DNA from 4 places in the Metapseudomonas otitidis genome. Region 4 is predicted to be linked to each of the others. Evidence: riboswitches for the same ligand, from Rfam matches in the RefSeq annotation. Region 4 holds a riboswitch; each other region holds the start of a gene.
What was found. Region 4 has a riboswitch for cobalamin ahead of cobW (cobalamin biosynthesis protein CobW). Riboswitches for the same ligand answer to the same signal wherever they lie in the genome.
Positions count from the first base shown of each region.

Region 1: another riboswitch for cobalamin. It lies ahead of btuB (TonB-dependent vitamin B12 receptor); the one in region 4 lies ahead of cobW (cobalamin biosynthesis protein CobW).
Region 2: another riboswitch for cobalamin. It lies ahead of PotMrB4_RS14605 (energy-coupling factor ABC transporter permease); the one in region 4 lies ahead of cobW (cobalamin biosynthesis protein CobW).
Region 3: another riboswitch for cobalamin. It lies ahead of PotMrB4_RS17480 (TonB-dependent receptor); the one in region 4 lies ahead of cobW (cobalamin biosynthesis protein CobW).

Region 1 covers NZ_AP022642.1:4,442,215-4,447,496, reverse strand. The annotation lists gene PotMrB4_RS20470 (outer membrane protein) at 1-233, shown strand, start outside; gene PotMrB4_RS20465 (response regulator) at 287-964, shown strand; gene PotMrB4_RS20460 (ATP-binding protein) at 961-2,325, shown strand; gene PotMrB4_RS20455 (VOC family protein) at 2,436-2,849, shown strand; cobalamin riboswitch at 2,905-3,118, shown strand; gene btuB (TonB-dependent vitamin B12 receptor) at 3,211-5,043, shown strand; gene cobO (cob(I)yrinic acid a,c-diamide adenosyltransferase) at 5,158-5,282, shown strand, end outside.
Region 2 covers NZ_AP022642.1:3,186,739-3,192,020, forward strand. The annotation lists gene PotMrB4_RS14595 (GGDEF domain-containing protein) at 1-23, opposite strand, end outside; gene PotMrB4_RS14600 (LysR family transcriptional regulator) at 57-956, opposite strand; gene PotMrB4_RS14605 (energy-coupling factor ABC transporter permease) at 1,427-2,110, opposite strand; cobalamin riboswitch at 2,164-2,359, opposite strand; gene PotMrB4_RS14610 (TonB-dependent hemoglobin/transferrin/lactoferrin family receptor) at 2,687-4,741, shown strand; gene PotMrB4_RS14615 (MbnP family copper-binding protein) at 4,752-5,282, shown strand, end outside.
Region 3 covers NZ_AP022642.1:3,820,750-3,826,031, reverse strand. The annotation lists gene PotMrB4_RS17490 (ABC transporter substrate-binding protein) at 1-209, opposite strand, end outside; gene PotMrB4_RS17485 (ABC transporter ATP-binding protein) at 206-985, opposite strand; gene PotMrB4_RS17480 (TonB-dependent receptor) at 996-3,149, opposite strand; cobalamin riboswitch at 3,258-3,461, opposite strand; gene PotMrB4_RS17475 (class I SAM-dependent methyltransferase) at 3,580-4,209, shown strand; gene PotMrB4_RS17470 (IS110 family RNA-guided transposase) at 4,353-5,282, opposite strand, start outside.
Region 4 covers NZ_AP022642.1:874,968-880,249, reverse strand. The annotation lists gene cobM (precorrin-4 C(11)-methyltransferase) at 95-847, opposite strand; gene PotMrB4_RS04140 (cobalamin biosynthesis protein) at 844-1,284, opposite strand; cobalamin riboswitch at 1,383-1,576, shown strand; gene cobW (cobalamin biosynthesis protein CobW) at 1,668-2,720, shown strand; gene cobN (cobaltochelatase subunit CobN) at 2,781-5,282, shown strand, end outside.

The DNA of each region.
Region 1 (5,282 bases), 2.5 Mb from region 4:
AGCTCGAGCAGGACGGCTCCGGCCTGCGTCGCGACAGCGACATCGGCTACGCCGCCGGCCTGCAGGCCGGTATCCTCCAGGAGCTGAACAAGAACACCTCCATCGAGGCCGGCTATCGTTACCTGCGTACCAACGCCAGCACCGAAGTCGCGCCCCACGGCGGTCCCAAGCTGGGCTCCCTGGACCTGCACAGCAGCTCCCAGGCCTACGTTGGTGCCACCTACAAGTTCTGACCCGCTGCACCCACGGGCCGGGCACCTGCCCGGCCCTCTTCATGGAGACGCTGATGAAACTGCTGGTCGTGGAAGATGAGGCGCTGCTGCGCCACCACCTCTACACCCGCCTGGGCGAGCAGGGCCACGTGGTGGACGCTGTCGCCGATGCCGAGGAGGCGCTGTACCGCGCCGAGGAGTATCACCACGACCTGGCCGTGGTGGACCTGGGCCTGCCCGGCATGAGCGGGCTCGACCTGATCCGCCAGCTGCGCAGCCGCGACAAGACCTTCCCCATCCTCATCCTCACCGCCCGTGGCAACTGGCAGGACAAGGTGGAAGGCCTGGCCGCCGGCGCCGACGACTACGTGGTCAAGCCGTTCCAGTTCGAAGAGCTGGAGGCCCGCCTCAATGCCCTGCTGCGGCGTTCGTCCGGCTTCGTCCAGTCCACCATCGAGGCCGGGCCCCTGGTGCTCGACCTGAACCGCAAGCAGGCGATGATGAACGGCGAGTCCCTTGGGCTCACCGCCTTCGAATACCGCATCCTCGAATACCTCATGCGCCACCACCAGCAGGTGGTCGCCAAGGAGCGGCTGATGGAGCAGCTCTACCCGGACGACGACGAGCGCGACCCCAACGTCATCGAAGTGCTGGTCGGCCGGCTGCGGCGCAAGCTCGAAGGCGACAACGGCTTCCGCCCCATCGACACGGTGCGCGGCCAGGGCTACCTGTTCACCGAGCGCTGCCGATGAGGCGACACCCCCTGGCGGGGTTCTCCCTGCGCCTGCGGTTGATGCTCGGCGCCGCCGGCCTGGCGGTGCTGTTCATGCTGGCGCTGCTGCCGGTGCTCAGCAAAGCCTTCGACACCGCCATGGAGCAGGCCATCGAGAAGCGCCTCGCGGCCGATGCCAGCGCGCTGATCGCTGCCGCCCGCATCGTCGACGGCAAGCTCGACATGCCCGACAAGCTCCCCGACGAGGAATTCGACAACCTCGACGCCCACCAGCTCGGCTTCATCTACGACAGCGACGGCCGCCTGATCTGGCAGTCGCGCTCCTCTCAGGACGAGAGCGTCCACTACATGCCGCGCTACGACGGACGTGGCCACGAGTTCACCCAGATCCACGACGATCGCGGCCGGCGCTTCTTCGTCTACGACGTCGAGATCGACCTGCTGCGCGACCAGGCCGCTGCCTTCAGCATCGTCACCATGCAACCGATGAGCGACTACCAGGTGATGCACGACGGCTTCCTCCAGCAGCTCTACTTCTGGCTCGGCACGGCCCTGCTGGTGCTGCTGGTGATGCTCTGGTTCGGCCTCACCTGGGGCTTTCGCAGCCTGCGCCGCCTCAGTGAGGAGCTGGACCAGGTGGAGTCCGGCACCCGCGATGCCCTGAGCGACGCCCACCCCCGCGAGCTGCTGCGCCTGACCAAGTCCCTCAACCGCCTGCTGGACAGCGAACGCCGCCAGCGCGAGCGCTACCGCCATTCCCTCGACGACCTGGCCCACAGCCTCAAGACGCCGCTCTCGGTGCTGCAGGGCGTCAGCGAGACCATCGCCACCCGCCCTGGCGACACCGAACCGGCGCGGGTGTTGCGCAACCAGATCGAACGCATGAGCCAGCAGATCGGCTACCAGCTGCAACGGGCCACCCTGCGCAAGAGCGGCCTGGTGCGCCACCGGGTGCAGCTCGCCCCGCTGCTGGACACCCTCTGCGACGCCCTCGACAAGGTCTATCGCGACAAGCGGGTCAGGGTCCTGCGGGACTTCGACCCGAACCTGCAGGTGCCCGTGGAGCAGGGCGCCTTGCTGGAGATGCTCGGCAACCTGCTGGAGAACGCCTACCGGCTGTGCCTCGGCACCGTGCGGGTCAGCGCCCGAGAGCACGAGGCCAGTTGCGAGCTGGTGGTGGAGGACGACGGCCCCGGCGTACCCCCGGACCAGCGCGCGCGCATCCTCCAGCGCGGCGAGCGGGCCGACGCCCAGCACCCGGGGCAGGGCATCGGCACTGCCGTGGTGCTGGACATCGTCGAGAGCTTCGAGGGCGAACTGGCCCTGGGCGACTCGCCCCTGGGCGGCGCCGAGTTCCGCATCCGCCTGCCCCGGAACTGAGCGGCGCACCGACGCCGTTCGCCGGACGGTCATCGACAATCCGGCGGATCGGCGGAGCATGAGGGGGCCGCCACGGAGCGTGGCGGAACCCCACAGGGAGGAACCCCCTCATGCGCATCAATGCCTACCTGATCTTCCCCGGCACCTGCCGGGAGGCCTTCACCTTCTACGCCGATGTACTCGGTGGCGAACTCCGGATGATGACCTTCGGCGAAACCCCGGCCGCTGCCCACGTACCCACTGATTGCCACGGGCACATCATCCACGCCTGCCTGACCCGCGACGGCCAGTCGCTGATGGCCTCCGACAGCCTGCCCGAGCAGCCCCACGCCGGCATTCGCGGCTGCTCGGTGTCGCTCAACGTCGACAGCATTGCCGAGGCCGAGCGGGTGTTCAGCGGGCTCAGTGCCGGCGGCACCGTGCAGATGCCCCTGGAGCCCACCTTCTGGGCCGTTCGCTTCGGCATGTTCGAAGACCGTTTCGGCGTGCCCTGGATGGTCAACTGCGAGAAGGACGGCGCCTGAACCCTCCCGTCCGGCGCGGCGCGGGCTCGATTGACCCTGTCCCGCCGCGCCACTAAGCTGCGCGCCTGCACCAGGTGCCCCACGGCTTTTGGCCGGTGGGGTGAAACAGGGAAGCCGGTCCATTCCATCAAGAATCCGGCGCTGCCCCCGCAACGGTAGGCGAGTCAACCACCGCATCCAGCCACTGTGCCCACGCATGGGAAGGCGCGGTCGGGGAACCCCAGGTTCCGCTCGCAAGCCCGGAGACCGGCCCGGTGCGAGCGAGCATGGCCACGGCCATGCATCCATCCCTGGAGTCGCGCGGGTGGCGCGACGGAGACCCCACATGCAGTCCCCCGTATCCCGGGCATCCGCCACATGGATGCTGCTCGGCCTCGGTGCCGTTCTGCCGGCCCATGGCGAGCCCCTCGAACTGGCGCCCCAGAGCGTCACCGCCACGCGCACCTCGCAGCCAGTGCGCGCCAGCCTGGCCGCCACCACCGTCATCGACCGCGACGCCATCGAGCGCAGCCAGGCCCACTCGGTGCCCGAGCTGCTGCGCCAGGTGCCCGGCGTCACCCTCAGCAACAACGGCGGCCCCGGCAAGAACACCACGCTGTTCATGCGCGGCGCCGAGTCCGACCACGTGCTGGTGCTGGTGGACGGGGTGAAGATCGGCGCGGCCAGCAACGGCCTGGCTGCCTTCCAGGACCTGCCGGTGGAGTTGATCGAGCGCATCGAGGTGGTCCGTGGCCCGCGCTCCAGCCTCTACGGCTCCGAAGCCATCGGCGGAGTGATCCAGATCTTCACCCGCCAGGGCAGCGGCGACGGCACCGCCAAGCCCTGGTTCTCCGCCGGCTACGGCACCCACGACAGCTACCAGGGCAGTGCCGGCGTCAGCGGCGGCGGCGAGCAGGGCTGGTACAGCCTGGGCATGAGCAGCCAGGACAGCGACGGCATCGACGCCACCCGCGCGCGCAGCAGCTACCACGAGGGCGACGCCGACGGCTACCGCAACCTCTCCGGCAACCTGCGCGCCGGCTACCGCTTCGACAACGGCCTGGAACTGGATGGCACCCTGCTGCGGGCCAAGGCCCACACCGACCTGGACCTGGTGTCGCGGTCCAGCCCCGGCGGCGGCCGCAATGCCAACGCCGACAACGAGCAGCGCGTCATCGGCGGGCGCGCCCGTTTCAGCCCGGTGGAGCCCTGGGGCATCACCCTCCAGGCCGGGCGCAGCGAAGACCTGTCGCGCACCGAGGCCGGCGGGCAGTTCGACTCGCGCTTCGACACCCGCCGCGACACCGCCTCCTGGCTCAACGAATTCACCCTGGCCGAGGGCCACACCTTCAGCATCGGCCATGACTGGCAGCAGGACGAGGTGGACAGCTCCACCCGCTTCGACCGCGACTCGCGCCTCAATCGGGGCACCTTCGCCCAGTACCTGGGGGAAGCCGGCCGGCATGACTGGCAGCTCGCCCTGCGCCGCGACGACAACCAGCAGTTCGGCCGCCACGACACCGGCAGCGCCGCCTGGGGCTACGCCCTCAGCAAGGCGCTGCGCTTCAGCCTCAGCTACGGCACTGCCTTCAAGGCGCCCACCTTCAACGAGCTGTACTACCCCGACTACGGCAACCCCAGGCTCAAGGCCGAGACCTCCGAAAGCCTCGAAGCGGCGCTGAGCGGCGAACACGACTGGGGGCACTGGTCGGCCAACCTGTTCCGCACCCACGTCGACGACCTCATCGTCCACGATGCCCAGGCCGGCACCGGCCCCTTCGGCGGCCCCAACAACATCGGCAAGGCGCGCATCGACGGCGCCGAGCTGAGCCTCGGCAGCCGCTGGCTCGGCTGGGACTGGAACGCCAACCTGACCCTGCTCGACAGCGTCAACCGCGCCCACGACGGCAACCACGGCAAGCAGCTGCCACGTCGTGCCCAGCAGGTGTTCAACCTGGACCTGGACCGGCGCATCGGTGCCGTCGGCCTGGGCGCCACCCTGCACGCCGAAGGGCGGCGTTTCGACGACGTGGCCAACGACGACCGCCTGGCCGGCTTCGCCACCCTCGACCTGCGTGGCGAGTACTGGCTGAACGAGGAATGGCGCCTGCAAGCCAAGGTCAGCAACCTCTTCGCGGCTGACTACGAGACCGCCAAGGACTTCAACCAGCCCGGCCAGGCCGTCTACTTCAGCGTCCGCTACCAGGCCCTGTAACCCCTGAACATCCTTGCCGGGTGCGGCGGAAAAGCCTTCGGGCCGCCGCCGCACCCGGCGTAAACTGCGCATCCTTCCGCCGGCGCCCGCGTCGGCCCCGAACCGAGGACTCCCATGAGCGAATCCCCCGAACGCGACCAGCGCCACAAGGCGCGCATGCAGCGCAAGAAAGCCCTGATCGACGAGAAAATCGCCCAGGCCCAGGACGAGTACGGCCTGCTGCTGGTGCACACCGGCAA
Region 2 (5,282 bases), 2.3 Mb from region 4:
TGCTCGTTGTCCGGATCGCGCATTCCCTACTCTCCCCCCGGCGGCGCCGGTCCCCATCAGGCATGCCCGGTCTGCACCAGGTCGCAGGCCTGCTGGGCCGTCGCCACGGCGAAGTCGAGCACCGCACGCCCGCAGGCCGAGAGCGTGCGGTGGCTGGAATAGGCGGCATGCAGCGCCCGCCCGCGTACGGCGTAGTCGGGCAGGATGCGCACCAGCTGCTCCTTGCGCCATTCCGCGGCCAGGGTGGACAGCAGGGCGATGCCCGAATCGTTGATCGCTGCATTGAGCAGGGCCGAGCTGGACGTGGTCGCCAGCCGCCCGTTAGGGCGCAGGCGATAGGTCCGGCGGCCGCAGCTCGAATGCAACTCGCAGCTTTGGACGTTCTTCAGGTGCAGGCAGGCATGTTCGGCCAGGTCCTCCACCCGCTCCGGCACGCCGTGCATGGCCAGGTAGCCGGGGCTGGCGTAGAGACCCAGCTCCAGGTCGAACAGCTTGCGTACCACGTAGGCGTCGTTCTTCAGCTCACCGAGGAAGAACAGCAGGTCCAGCCCGTCCAGCACCAGGTCCGGCTCGTGGTCCGCCACCACCACGTCCAGTTCCAGCCCCGGGTGCTGGCGCAGGAGCTGGCTGAAGAAGCCGTTCTCCTGGCATTCGAAAAAACCCGTGGGCACCTGGATGCGCACCTGGCCGACGATGCCCTGGGCGTCGTCACGCAAGGTGGCCAGGGCGTTGCCCAGGTGGTCGATGCTCGTCTTGCATTTCTGGTAGAGCCGCTCCCCATCGGCCGTGCAGCGCAGCAACCGGGTGGAGCGGAGAAAAAGGGCCGTGCCGAGACTGCGTTCCAGGCTCATCAGGCGGCGGCTGAGGGTATTGGCAGGTATCCCTAGTACCCTGCTTGCTTTTGCGAAGCTCCCTGCCCGTACGATCTGCACGAATAAAGCCAAGTCATCCAGCATCTTCACCAACTTCGAAACTCGTCGAGACTTATCCGCGTCGTGCAGTTTTCATGCTAACAGCCGTATTTTTTGCAGAGAACCTACATTTCCGGACTGCCAATCTCCATTTTTCGAATGAACTTAGTCGGCAAGTAGCGCGCTAACTGCCGTGCTTTGCGAGGTCGATTCAATGGCGCCGGACTTTTGTCAAGGAGTGCGCCAAGCCCACACGCGGCGGGGCTTTCAGCAGTTCGAGGGAAAATTTCGTATTGAGCCGGACGAAACTTGGAAGTTGGCCAAGTTGTGAGCGATGGGATTAATCCGGGGAAGTTGTCATGTGCCGCCGTTTACTGGCGAACTTGGATGTTGCGAGGCGTCGGAAAGTCGTCACATTCACAGCCATGTGAAACTTGGGCGACGGAAACAGGACAGATTCGAAGGGTAATGACGAGGCCGCCCGTCCATTGCAGCCGGGCGGCAGGTGTGTCGGATCAGGCCGCGGCGTGGTGCAGGCGGACGTTAAACAGAGGGCCCTGGCTGTAGCGCGACAGGGTCTTGGCCAGGGCCAGTACGCCCAGGTCGATCAGCGGTTCCACCAGGATCACGCTCATGTAGGCCAGGCCGAAGGTGCTCACCGAGGCCAGGGTCTCGGCGGTGAAGCCGTGGCCGTAGAAGGCCCAGAAGGCCACCCAGGCGACGATGCCGCCCTGGTAGGCGGTGGACAGCGCCAGGGCCTGGCTGTAGCGGGTTTCCACGTAGGCGGTGCGAGCCGGGATGATGCGGTTGGCCAGCAGGCTGATGCCCCACAGGGGCACCAGCAGGGTGGTGACGTTCATGCCGTACTGCGGCAGGTCGAAGGGGGCGAAGAACAGGCCCTGGACCAGCAGCCCGGCGGCCAGGCCGATGGCGGCCGCGCCGGCGCCGAACATCAGCAACAGGGTCGAGCCGAGGATCAGGTGGACCTCGGAGACGCCCACCGCGTGATGCGGGAACACCTCGAAGAAGCAGAACACCAGGGCCGTGGCGATCAAACTGCGCAGGGCCAGGGCGCTGATGCCGCCGTTGGTGCGGATGCTGTCGTAGGCCATCTTGGCGGTCAGGCCGAAGGCGGTGACGGCGGTGCCATAGCTGAGCAGGAGCTTGGCGCCTTCGACGACGCCGGGTTCGATATGCATGTGCGGTTCCTTGCCGCGCCCACCGCGCGGTGACCAGTTCTAGGGGTCGGGCCTCGTGCCCGTTACGGATGGCAGGTCTCCTGGCTCGCAGGTCAATGCTCCACCCACCTTCCCGGCCGGGGCCAGTGGTGCTTCGGGTTTCGCTCGCTGCTTACAGTTGCGGGGGCAGCCATGGCCTGGGCGTTGCGCCGCACCATGTTCCCTGTTGCTCCGGGCGGTTGCCCGGAAACCATCGGCGGCCATCTTACTGGCGGGCCTGCGGGCGGCAAAGGCAAATTTTTGCGCCCCTGCGAGCGCCCCGTGCGCCTCCCTGCCTGCGACAGTCCGCCACAGTCGACTTTCCCCTGCCAGCCAGGCGCCACCCGCAGGCCTCCGGGCGCCCGGGGTGTGGCAGCTCGTCGCAGTCGGGCCGCATCGGGGGCCCTTGCTAGCATCCGTCCCGCAGCGCCCCAGAGGCCTGCCAAGTGCATGCGGGCGCCATGAGGCGCCCGGTAGTCATCCAGGGATCGGACAGCTCGGCGCCATGCGGCACAGGTCGTTCCCGGAACCACTCGACAACAACAGGGACCGACGCCCATGGCCGTGATGCCATCCCCTTCGTTCTGGCGCTCCGCCTTCCTCCCCTCGCCCGCCACGGCCTGGCCGCTGCTGCTCCTGCTCTGCGCCGCCGCCCAGGCCCAGGGAGACGGCAAGACCCTGGTGCTGGACAGCACCACCGTCACCGCCACCCGCAGCGCCAACAGCAGCTTCGACCTGCCGGCCTCGGTGTCCACGGTGGACCGCAAGGCCCTCGAGGATGCCCAGGCCGATAGCCTGTCCAGCGTGCTGCGCAGCCTGCCCAACGTGAACTTCGGCGGCGGCCCCCGCCCTGCGGCACAGATCCCCGCCATCCGTGGTCTGCAGGGGCCACGCATCATCCTCACGGTGGACGGTGCGCGGCGTAACAACGAGGGCGGCGTGAACAGCCCGCTGCTGCTCGACCCCGACTTCATCCGCCAGGTGGACGTGGTGCGCGGCCCCATGTCGGCGGCCTATGGCAGTGGCGGCCTGGGCGGCGTGATGGCCTTCGAAACCCTGGCAGCGGAGGACTACGTCGACCCCGAGCGCGGCTACGGCGGCCAGGCCAAGGTGGGTTACCGCAGCGGCAACGAGGCCTTCTCCACCCACCTCACCGCCGCAGCACTGAACGACCAGGCCGACGTGCTGGCCAGTGCCACCTACCGCAACTACGGCGCCATTCACACCGGCAAGGGCGGCGCGGATTCGGAGTACCCCAACGACGGCGACCTGGGCGCCAGCCTGCTCAAGGCCGGCCTCAACCTGGGCGAACTGAACCGGGTGGAGCTGAGCCGCCAGACCTTCGACGACGACTTCACCGGCCCCACCAACCCCGGCGGCAACCTGGTGTTCCCCTTCGACCAGGACACCCGCCGCCGGCAGGAGCAGTACACCGGCAACTGGTCGTTCCACGACACCGACCGCAGCTGGCTGGACGGCAAGCTGAGCCTCTACCGCACCCGCTTCAGCCTCGCCGGCCACAGCCGCTCGACACCGCCCCAGGCCGACACCTCGGCCATGACCCGTACCGACGGCGGCAGCCTGCAGAACACCAGCACCTTCGAGGTGGGCGAGCACTACCGGCAGCGCCTCACCTACGGCGTGGACTACTACAAGGACACCGCCGAGAACACCTCCAACGGCCAGGGCAACTCGGTGCTGCCCGACGGCGAGCTGCGCGCCCTTGGCGGCTTCATCCAGAGCGAGCAGACCTTCGACCGCTGGACCCTGATCGCCGCGTTGCGCCACGACGACTACAGGCTGTCCTCCCCCGGCCAGGGCGACGCCCGCCACAGCCGCCTCTCGCCGAAGATCGCCCTGAAGTATCAGCCCATCGACCCCCTGGGGCTGTTCGTCAGCTACGGCGAAGCCTTCCGCGCGCCGACCATGACCGAGATGTACGGCAACCTGGACACCCGCCGGGCGCTGTTCAACTTCCGCCCCAACCCGGGCCTGGAACCGGAGACCAGCAAGACCTGGGAAGCCGGCTTCACCCTGGACTTCAGCGACCTGCTGGCCGCCGGCGACCAGTTCCGCCTCAAGGCCACCGGCTTCGACGAGGACGTCTACGACCTGATCGACTCCCAGGTGGTCGGCACCTACGTGCGCCAGGCGCCCTTCGCCGGCGTCGGCCAGGTGTTCCAGCGGCGCAACGTGGCCCGGGCCGAGCGCCAGGGTGGCGAGATCGAGGCGGCCTACGAGCTGGACCGCCTGAGCGTCGGCCTGGGGTACTCCCAGCTGCGCTCGCGCAACGCCCAGACCGGCGCCGACCTCTACGCACCGCCGGACAAGCTGGCCCTGACCCTGGGCTACCGCCTCGACGAGCAATGGTCGATCAACTACCGCGGGCAGTTCGTCAAGGCCCAGGACTACGACGACACCCTGCTGCGCCGCCGCGACGGCTACGCCCTGCACGACATCGGCCTGACCTGGGAGCGCGACCCGTACCGCGTCGACCTGGGGGTGACCAACCTGTTCGACCAGGCCTACGCCACCTACCAGCAGACCCAGGCCAACACCTTCAGCTACGAGGAAGGCCGCAGCGTCAACCTCACCCTCAGCTCGCGCTTCTGAGAGGCCGTCCATGCACGCTCATCGCTTTCCCCTTCTGCTCGGCACGGCCCTGCTCTCGGCATGCGCCGCCCAAGCCCCCAGCGGCCCGCAGCCGGTGGTGATCGACTTCGCCCTGCTGGCCAACGGACACCCCGCCCGCTGCGGTGCGCCCCTGGGCCCGCTGGGCGCTGATGCCCGCTCCTCGACCCTGCGCGATGCACGGTTCTACGTGCAGGACGTGGCGCTGGTCCGCGCCGACGGCCAGGCCGTGCCCCTGGTGCTCGACCACGACGACTGGCAGGACGGCCAGGTCGCCCTGCTGGACTTCGAGGACGCCACCGGCACCTGCCAGGGCGGCACCCCGGCCACCCGCACCCAGGTGCGCGGCCAGGCACCGGCCGGTGACTACGTCGGCCTGCGCTTCAGCCTCGGCGTGCCCGAGGCCCTCAACCACACCAGCACCGAACTCCAGGGCCCACCCCTGGACATCGCCGCCATGGGCTGGAGCTGGCAGGCCGGGCGCAAGTTCGCCAAGGTCGAGGTCAACCCCGAAGGCGGCGTA
Region 3 (5,282 bases), 2.9 Mb from region 4:
CCGCTGACGCCGCTGTAGCCGGCCATGCGCTCGCGCAGGCCGAGGGCGATCAGCATGCCGGTGAGGTTCACGTCCTGGCTGACGGCGTGGGTGGGGGCGTGCTCGAACACCACCTGGCGGTTGCAGCTGGTGATGGTCACCGGGTACTGGGTGGCCTGGGCGCTGCCGGCGAGCAGCAGGGCGGCGAGGGCGAGGGAGCGGCTTTTCATGGGGGAGTGATCCAGGTGATGCGTGGGTGGCCGCCGATGGGGTGGCGGTCCACCAGCGCTGGGGTGCCGAACACCTCCAGCAGGCGTTGCGGCGTGAGCACGGCTTCGGGGGTGCCGCTGGCTACCAGGCGGCCGCCATCGAGCACCAGCAGGCGGTCGCAGAAGGCGGCGGCGAGGTTGAGGTCGTGGAAGCTGGCCAGGGTGCTCAGCCGCAGGCGGCGCAGCAGGGCCAGCAGCTCCAGCTGGTAGCGCGGGTCGAGGTGGTTGGTGGGTTCGTCGAGCAGCAGCAGGCCGGGGGCTTGCACCAGGGCGCGGGCCAGCAGGGCGCGTTGTTTTTCGCCGCCGGAGAGCCGGGCGAACGGGGTGTCGCGGTGGGCCTCCAGGGCCACCTGGCGCAGCGCTTCGCCGACCCGGGCGCGGTCGGCGGCGGTGTCGCCGTCGAACGGCCCCTGGTGGGGCGAGCGGCCCATGGCGGCGACCTCGGCGACGCTGAGGCCGAAGTCGCTGGGGAACTCCTGCAGCACCACGGCGACCCGCTGTGCGCACCAGCGCGGCGGCTGGCGCCAGATGTCCTCGTCGTCCACCCGCACCGTGCCGCCGTGGGGGCGGGCGGCGCGGTAGATGCAGCGCAGCAGGCTGCTCTTGCCGCTGCCGTTGGGGCCGATGAGGCCGACGAACTCGCCTTCCGCCACGTCCAGCCCGATGCCGTCCAGGGACCAGCCGGCGAGGGCGCCGTCAGGGGCCCAGCGCAGGTCATGGAGGTTCAGGCGGGACATGGCGTAACCCTCAGAAGCTGTAGTCGGCGGTGACGAAGAACGAGCGCGGCTGGCCCAGCAGCCACTGCTGGCCGCCGTTCTGCTGGGTGACGGCGTAGCGGCGGTCCAGCAGGTTGTTCAGCTCCAGCCCCAGGCGCGTGTCGGGCAGCACCTGCCAGCCGAGGTTGGCGTCGAGCACGGTGTAGCCGGGTACTTTGACGGTGTTGGCGGCGTCGGCGTAACGGGCGTCGACGTAGCGCGCGCCGAGGCCAGCGTCCAGGTCATGGCCGAGCGCCTTGCTGACCCAGAGGTTGGCGGTGCGCCGTGGCACGTCGGTGGGGCGGTTGCCGGACCGGGAGACGAGAAGATCGTCCTTGGCCTCATTGAATTCGTCGTACTCGGCGCGCAGCAGCGAGGCGTTGGCCGAGACGTGCCAGCCCTGCTCCAGAGCCAGTTCCAGGGTCGCCTCCAGGCCGTCGGAGGACTGCTGGCCGATCTGCTGGGCCTGACCTTTTGCTGATTCGCGGGAGAGCAACTTCTTCTTGACGATGTGGTAGGCGGCCAGGGTCCACTCGCCGCGCCCGTCCCAGAACTGCTGCTTGAGGCCGAACTCGGTCTGCTTCGACTCGGTCAGGTCCATATTCTGCTGGCCAGAATTGAGGGTGATGAGGTTGCTGACGCCGTCCTCGCTGGTGGAGTACTGGCCGTAGAAGGACAGCTGCGGGGTGGCGGCGAACACCAGGCCGGCGCGCCAGTTGCCGCCCTGGATGCTGCGGTCGCTGCGCAATGGTTGTGCGCGGTTCTCGTTGGGAAGATCGGTGCGGTCGATGTGGTTCTGGTCGCGACGCAGGCCGGTGACCACGGACCAGCGCTCGCTCAGTTGGGTGCGGTTCTCGGCGAACAGGGCGGCGGTGTGGGTTTCGCTGCGCGAGTGCGGGCGGTAGGCCGAGGCGCTCTGGAAGTAGCCGGGGGCGGGGTTCCACGGGTCGACGTAGTCGCCGTCGATGTCGGTGTAGGGCGCGTTGTTCAGCAGGTCGAAGCGGATGCGGTTGAACTCGCCGCCGACCAGCGTGCGGCTGTCGAGGCCGAACAGTGAGTGGTCGAAGGTGAAGGTCTGGCGGTCGCCGATCTGCTCCTGCTCGTGCTTGATGCGCAGCTGCTCGGCGCGCTTCAGCTGGCCCCGGCCGGCGTCCCAGGTGTAGGCCTCGGCGTTGCGCCAGTAGCGGCGGCTCTTGATGTGGTAGAGCTGGTTGCTGGCGCTGAAGCCTTCGCTGGGCGTCCAGTCGGTGACGAGCCGGGTCCACTGGTCGTTGTAGTGCAGCTCGGCGTTGTGCAGGTTGTAGTTCTTGTCTTTCAGGCTGTCCCGCAGGTGGCCGTCGATCAGCGGCGTGCCGAAATAGTTCATCGGCTGCAGGTCGCCCTGGTCGTGGGCGAGGGTGAAGGCCAGGGCGTCGCTGGCCTGCCAGCGCAGGGCGGCGCTGAGGCCGAGGTTCTTCGAGTCGCCCCGGTCGATCCAGCCGTGGCTGGCCTCGCGGTTGAGGTTGAGGCGGTAGCTGAGGGTGTCGGTGAGCGAGCCGCCGCTGTCCAGGGCCATCTGCTGGCGGTCGTCGGAGCCGTAGCCCAGGCGCAGGCGGTTGCGGATCTCGCCGTCGAAAGGCTTCTTCGGCACCACGTTGATCACCGCGCCGGTGGCGCCTTCGCCGTAGAGCACCGAGGCCGGGCCACGGATCACGTCGATGCGCTCGACCATCCACGGGTCGGTGGGGAAGGTGGTGGTGCCCATGCCGGTGTAGAAGCGCGTGCCGTCGTACAGCTGCATCACCGAGGCGTGGCCGGTGAAGCCCCGGGCCGAGAGGGCGGTGCCGCCGTTGCCGGGGGTGCCGATGTGGGTGATGCCGGGGCTGCGGGTCACGGCGTCCTGCACGGTGGCGTTGTTGCGTGCGCGCACCTCGTCACCGCTGATGGCGCTGGTGCTGGCCGGGGTTTCCAGGGCGGACAGGCCCAGGCGCGAGCCGGCGGGCACGGGCGTGTCGAGGCGGATGGCGGTGTCGTCCGCCTGGTCGGTGACGGCGGTGGCCGGTAGCGCCAGGGTGCCGTCTTCGGCGTGCAGGGAGAAGGAAATGGATAGCGCGAGCAGGCCGAAGGCGGCGCTCGCCGGAGCGTTGGAGCTGAAGGTACGGGACATGTCGTTCCTATCACGTCAGGAATGAATGGAGCCCGGAGGGAATGCAAAGGCGCGCGCGGGCGCGTGCACCCGTGCGAGAAACCGGCCCGTGCCCGCCCACCGCGGGTTTGCCTATCGATGCTCCAGGCCGGTCTCCGGGCTTGCGAGGATCACGCCGCATTCGCCTTCCCATGCCGTGGGCACAGTGGCGTACCGAATGCAGCGCTCGCTTACCGTTGCGGGGGCAGCGCCGGACTGGTCCTGATGGACGCACCGGCTTCCCGTTTCACCTCACGCGCGGCGGCGTGAGGCACCTGGAACGGCGCGCATCTGACCACTGGCACGGGGTGGCGTCAACCGTTGTCGGGAATCATTCGCCCTGTCGGCCGGCCATGGCCGTTCCCATCGCAGCCGGTAGAATGCCCGCCGCCGTTCACTGCCCGGAGGCCCCATGAGCCTGGAACCCCACGATCTCGATGCCATCAGCGCCATCACCCTGGATGACTACCAGCGCAATGCCGAGGGCTTCCGCGAGGGCACCCGCGACCACGACGTGAGCCAGAACATCGAGGCGCTGCTGCGCCATCTGGGGCCGGGCGGGCCGTTCGACATCCTCGACTTCGGCTGCGGCCCGGGGCGCGACCTGCAGACCTTCCGCCGCCTCGGCCATCGCCCGGTGGGGCTGGACGGTACGGCGCGCTTCGTCGAAATGGCCCGCACCGATGCCGGTTGCGAGGTTTGGCAGCAGAACTTCCTGGCGCTGGAGCTGCCCGCCGAGCGCTTCGATGGGGTGTTCGCCAATGCCAGCCTGTTCCACGTGCCGCTGCAGGAGTTGCCGCGTGTACTCGGCCAGTTGCACGCCACCCTGCGGCCGGGTGGCGTGTTGTTCAGCTCCAATCCACGGGGGCAGAACGAGGAGGGCTGGAACGGCCAGCGCTACGGCGCCTGGCACGACTACGCGCGCTGGCGTGAGTTGCTGGAGGCGGCGGGCTTCCAGGCGCTGGAGCACTATTACCGGCCGGCGGGGCTGCCCCGCGAGCAGCAGCCCTGGCTGGCGAGCGTGTGGCGGAAGCCGGCCTGAGCAACGGCCATTGCCGGGGGGCTGTCGAGAGATGCCTGGGCAGGGCACCGTCTGAAAAGCTATGCCCAAAAGCGTGTTGCTGATTATCGAGTTCTATTGATGTCACCTGTTTCGCCTTGCCGGGCGAGCAACCGTGTTCAGCGTCAAGCCACTTGAGGCCTGAAATGTGCCTGATCACGGAGCATCGCATTGAGGATGGTGAGCAGTTTCCGCATGCAGGCGACGACCGCTACTTTGCCGGGTTTCCCCTGTTCTTTTAGTCTCCGATAGAAGCTGTGCACGACCTCGTTGCGGCTGCGAATGGCCGACAGCGTGGCCATGTAGAGCACCTTCCTGACTTCGGATCGCCCACCCCAAACTCGCCGGGTACCCCGGTAGTAGCCGCTGTCCCGGTTGAAGGGCGCGACACCCACCAATGCCGCAATCTGCTTGCGGTTCAGGTGGCCCAGCTCTGGTAGTAGAGCCAGCAACGTGATTCGACATACGGGCCCAATACCTTTCACTTCAGCCAGCAAGTCATCCTTGGCCCGCCAGATCTCTGATTTTTGAATGGCATCATTCAACCCTGCATCGCTGGCTCTGAGGCGCTTTTCCAGCCACTGGATATGCAGCTTGATGTCACGCCGCAAGGCCTTGCCTGCTGCCTGCTGCAAGCGCAGCTTCTCGGCGACCATCATGTCGACCAATTGACGCCGACGCCCAACTAGATCCGCCAGTTCGAGCGCTTGCTCCTCGGGTAGCGGCCGTACGGTGGGACGAATGGCAATCCCGAATGTGGCGAGAACCCGAGCATCCAACGCGTCAGTCTTGGCCAGTTGGCCCGATGCCTTGGCAAAGTCACGGACCTGCCTTGGATTGGCCAGTACCAACGGCAATTGCTGTGCAGCCAGCTCCGCAATCAGGAGACGCTCCAGGCCACCCGTTGCCTCAGCCACGATGAGGTTGGGTGCCAAGGCCAGCATATCGGTGGCCAGTTGGGCCCTACCTGAAGCGTCGTTGGCATAGCGCTGGAGCGTGGCGCTGCCACTGACGAAGACATCGAGAAAGTTCTTCGAGATATCGATTCCGACAAC
Region 4 (5,282 bases):
CGGATCGGGGCGGGCAAGGCGAACGCAGGCGAAAAAGCCGGCATCCGGCAGGCAACACTCAGCGATATGCAGCGATCCTCTCGCGACCGAGCCGTCACTCGCCCGGCCGGTACAGGTGCGCATGCCCGGCGCGGTACAGCGACGAGTCGGCAAAGCCCTCGGCCGCCAGCACCTCCCCCACCAGGATCAGCGCCGTCCGGCGAAAGCCCACGGCCCGCACCTTCTCGGCGATGTCGGCGAGGGTGCCGGTGACCTGGGCCTGGTCCGGCCAGCTGGCGCGGTGGATCACCGCCACCGGGCAGGCCGGCCCGTAGTGCGGCAGCAGTTCGGCGACGATTTCCTCGATCCGGCTCACCCCCAGGTGGATCGCCAGGGTCGCCCGGTGACGGGCCAGGTCCCCCAGGGACTCGCCCTCGGGCATCCGCGTCTTGCTGGCGTGGCGGGTGAGGATCAGCGTCTGCGACACCTCCGGCAGCGTCAGCTCGCAGCCCAGCAGGGCCGCACAGGCCGCCGTGGCAGTAACGCCCGGCACGATCTCGTAGGGAATGCCACGCTCGCGCAGGTGGCGGATCTGCTCGCCGATGGCGCCATACAGCGACGGATCGCCCGAATGCACCCGCGCCACGTCCTGGCCCCGGGCATGGGCCTCGGCCAGCAGCGCAACGATCTGCTCCAGGTGCAGCTCGGCGGTGTTCACCACCTGCTGCGCCTGGTGCCCCTCCAGCACCGCCTCCGGCACCAGCGAGCCGGCATAGAGGATCACCGGGCAGCGGTGGATCAGCCGCTGCCCCTTCACCGTGATGAGTTCCGGATCGCCCGGACCGGCGCCAATGAAATAGACCGTCATGGCCGTTCAGCCTCCAGGTGGATGCAGGCCAACGCGCAGGTCGCGCGAGCACTGCGGCGTTTGTCGAGCAGCAGGTGCGAAGGCCCCTGCCCCAGCCGATCGGCCAGCGCCAGGGCCGCCGCCTCGGCCACCCCCGCACTGCCGGCCAGGGCGCGGACCCGCTCGGACGGCTGGCTCAGGCGCGCCTCCAGGGCGTTCAGCGCCTCGGGGGAAACGCCCTGCAACGGCAGGTTGCGCTCCGCCGCCAGCGCCTGCAGGCCTAGCTCCAGGGCGCGGTCCTCGCGGGTCGCCAACGCCGCCAGGCGCGCCGGCGGCACCCCGGCCTCGGCCAGGCAGGCATCCAGCAAGGCCCCCAGCTCCGCCGCCGTGCAGCCCTGGCGGCAGCCGAAACCGGCCACCAGCGAAGGCGGCGTCAGGGAAGGAGCAGCGGGGTTCATGGCGTGGCAGGCGACCGGGCGGGAAAAATCCGCGCAAGGACAGCACGGGCCCGACGAGGCGTCAACCAACGCGATTGACCGCCGCCCGGGCCCTGCGTAGCCTTCCGTCCTTTCGAGGTTCTCCAGCGAGCGCTGGAGCTAAGAGGGAACGTGGTCCAAGCCACGGCTGCCCCCGCAACTGTAAGCAGCTGATGCCCTGTCCACAGCCACTGCCCACGGGCGGGAAGGCGGACCCGGCGGCGCCCCGCGCCAGGCTGCGAGCCAGGAGACCTGCCTCGGCGAATTTCCAGACAACCGGGCGGGGTGATCCGGTGGCGAATACCTCCAGTGGGCCCGGCCCGCTGCATTCGTCATGCCCGCCACAGAGCACCTGAGAGGCGCGCATGAAAACCCTGGCCAAGCTCCCCGTCACCATCGTCACCGGCTTCCTCGGTGCCGGTAAGACCACCCTCCTCCGCCACATGCTGGACAACGCCCAGGGTCGCCGCATCGCGGTGATCGTCAACGAATTCGGCGAGCTGGGCATCGACGGCGACATCCTCAAGCAATGCAGCATCGGCTGCAGCGAGGAAGAGGCCGTGGGCCGCGTCTTCGAACTGGCCAACGGCTGCCTGTGCTGCACCGTGCAGGAAGAGTTCTTCCCGGTCATGCGCGAACTGGTGGCGCGCCGTGGCGACCTCGACCAGATCCTCATCGAGACCTCCGGCCTGGCCCTGCCCAAGCCCCTGGTGCAGGCCTTCCAGTGGCCCGAGATCCGCAATGCCTGCACCGTGGACGCGGTGATCACCGTGGTGGACAGCCCCGCCGTCGCCGCCGGCACCTTCGCCGCCTTCCCCGACCAGGTGGACGAGCAGCGCAAGCAGGACCCGAACCTCGACCACGAATCGCCCCTGCACGAACTCTTCGAAGACCAGCTGGCCAGCGCCGACCTGGTGATCCTCAACAAGACCGACCTGCTGGATGCCGACGCCCTGGCCGCCGTACGCGCCGAAGTCAGCGAAGAGCTGCCGCCGGCGGTGAAGGTGGTCGAGGCCGCCTCCGGCAAGCTTCCGCTGGACGTGCTGCTGGGCCTGAACGCCGAAGCCGAGCTGCACATCGACAGCCGCCCCACCCACCACGACCACGAAGAACACGAGGACCACGACCACGACGAGTTCGACTCCTTCCACGTCGACCTCCCGGAAGTGGACGAGCGCGCCCTGCTCGCGGCCCTCGGCCAGTTGGTGGAACGCCACGCCATCCTGCGCATCAAGGGCTTCGTCGCCGTCACCGGCAAGCCCATGCGCCTGCTGGTGCAGGGCGTCGGCAAGCGCTTCGACAAGCACTTCGACCGCGCCTGGCGCAGCGACGAGCCCCGCGCCACCCGCCTGGTGGTGATCGGCCAGGAGCTGGACCAGGCCACCATCGCCAACGAACTGCGCACCGCCCTGGCGTAACCACCGAACCGGCGCCTCTCCCCCGGGAGAGGGCCGCTCCACCGAGCCGAGGCCCGAGCCATGCACCTGTTGCGCACCCAGCCCGGCGGCTTCGTCCCCGACGATGGCATCGCCCATCTGGCCCAGACGCCCGCCGAGCTGGTCATCCTCTGCAGCGGCGACTCGCACCTGGCGCTGCTGGCCGAGGCCGCCCGCACGCTGCCGGAGGACTACCCGAGCCTGCGCCTGGCCAACCCGATGCAGCTGCAGAACCACGCCTCGGTGGACCTCTACGTCGACGAGGTGCTGCAGCACGCCAAGGTCATCCTCATCTCCGTGCACGGCGGCGTCGGCTACTGGCGCTACGGCATCGAGCAACTGGTGGCGCTGGCCGAGCGCGGCGCCACGCTGATCCTGGTGCCCGGAGACGACCGCCCCGATCCCGAGCTGGCACGGCTCTGCACCGTTCCCACAGAGGATGCCGAGCGCTACTGGCACTACCTGCGCCAGGGCGGGCTGGACAACGCCCGGCAGCTGTTCGCCTGCCTCGCCAGCCGCTGCCTGGGCCACGCGATGCCCTGGGAGGAGCCCAGGGCGCTGCCCCGCGTCGCGGTCTACCACCCGCGCCAGCCCAACGCCGGGCTCGCCCACTGGCGCGCCGACTGGCAACCCGAGCAGCCCGTGGTGGCGCTGGTGTTCTACCGCACCCACCTGCAGGCGGCGAACACCGGCTTCCTCGACACCTTCTGCGAACGCCTCGCCGCCCAGGGCCTCAACCCCCTGCCCATCGCCGTGGCCAGCCTCAAGGAGGCCGCCTGCCTGGCCACCCTCGAAGACTGGCTGGACGAGGCCGGCGTCGAGCTGATCATCAACACCACCGGCTTCGCCCAGTCCTCGCCGGAGGCCCCCAGCCTGCGCCCGTTCCGCCGCGACGTGCCGGTGTTCCAGGCCATCTGCAGCCTGGACAACCAGCCCCAGTGGGAGGCCAACGCCCAGGGCCTGGGCCCCCGTGACCTGGCCATGCACGTCGCCCTGCCGGAGCTGGACGGCCGCCTCATCACCCGCGCCATCAGCTTCAAAGGCCTGGCCTGGCGCAGCGAGCGCAGCCAGAGCGACGTGGTCTGCTACCTGCCCCATGTCGAGCGCATGGACTTCGTCGCCGAACTGGCGCGGCGCTGGCTGCTGCTGGCGCGCAAGGCCAACGCCGACAAGCGCGTGGCGCTGATCCTCGCCAACTACCCCACCCGTGACGGCCGCATCGGCAACGGCGTGGGCCTGGACACCCCGGCCGGCGCGCTGAATATCCTCCGCGCCCTGGAGGCCCGGGGTTACCCCGTGGCCGGCCTGCCGGAGAGCGGCACCGCCCTCATCCACAGCCTGCTGGGCGGCGTCAGCAACGACCTCGACAACCTCGACGCCCGCCCCTGCGCCCAGAGCCTGGCCCTGGACGACTACCTCGCCTGCTTCTCCCGCCTCCCCGAAGCCAACCAGCGGGCGGTGACGGAGCGCTGGGGCGAGCCGCAACAGGACCCGATGTTCCGCAGCGGACGGATGATGATCGCCGGCCTGCGCTTCGGCCTCGCCTTCGTCGGCATCCAGCCGGCGCGGGGCTACCAGTTGGACCCGGCGGCCATCTACCACGACCCGTCGCTGGTACCGCCCCACGGCTACCTGGCCTTTTATTTCTGGCTGCGCGAGGTGTTCGGCGCCGATGCGCTGGTGCACGTCGGCAAGCACGGCAACCTCGAATGGCTGCCCGGCAAGGGTGTCGGCCTGTCCGCCGAATGCTGGCCGGACGCGGTGATGGGGCCGCTGCCGAACATCTACCCCTTCATCGTCAACGACCCCGGCGAAGGCGCCCAGGCCAAGCGCCGCGCCCAGGCGGTGATCATCGACCACCTGATGCCGCCGCTGACCCGCGCCGAAACCTACGGCCCGCTGCGCGACCTGGAGCGCCTGGCCGACGAGTACTACGACGCCTCCCTGCTCGACCCCCGCCGGGCCGTGCAGCTGCGCGGCGAAATCCTCGAACTGGTCAGGGCCACCGCCCTCGACCGCGAGCTGGGGCTCAGCCTCAACGACGACGCCGACAGCTGGCTGCCGCAGCTGGACGCCTACCTCTGCGACCTCAAGGAATCGCAGATCCGCGACGGCCTGCACGTGTTCGGTGAATCCCCCGTGGCGGGCCTGCGCGACGACACCCTGCTGTCCCTGGTGCGCATCCCCCGTGCCGACGGCAAGGGCGGCAACGCCAGCCTGCTGCGCGCCCTCGCCCGCGACCTGGCGCTCGACCGCGACCCGCTCGACCTGGCCTGGGCCGAACCCTGGGAAGGGCCGCGCCCCGCCGTGCTCCAGGGCGTCGACGACGCGCCCTGGCGCAGCAACGGCGACACCCGCGAGCGCCTGGAGCTGCTGGCCCGCCAGCTGATCGCCAACCCGGCCGCCGAAGCCATCGGCCCCGCCAGCGACGCGGTTATCCACAACCTGCGGCAGGTGATCGCCCCCGCCCTGGACGCCTGTGGCGCAGCGGAAATCGGCGGCGTGCTGGCCGCCCTCGACGGGCGCTTCGTGCCCCCCGGCCCC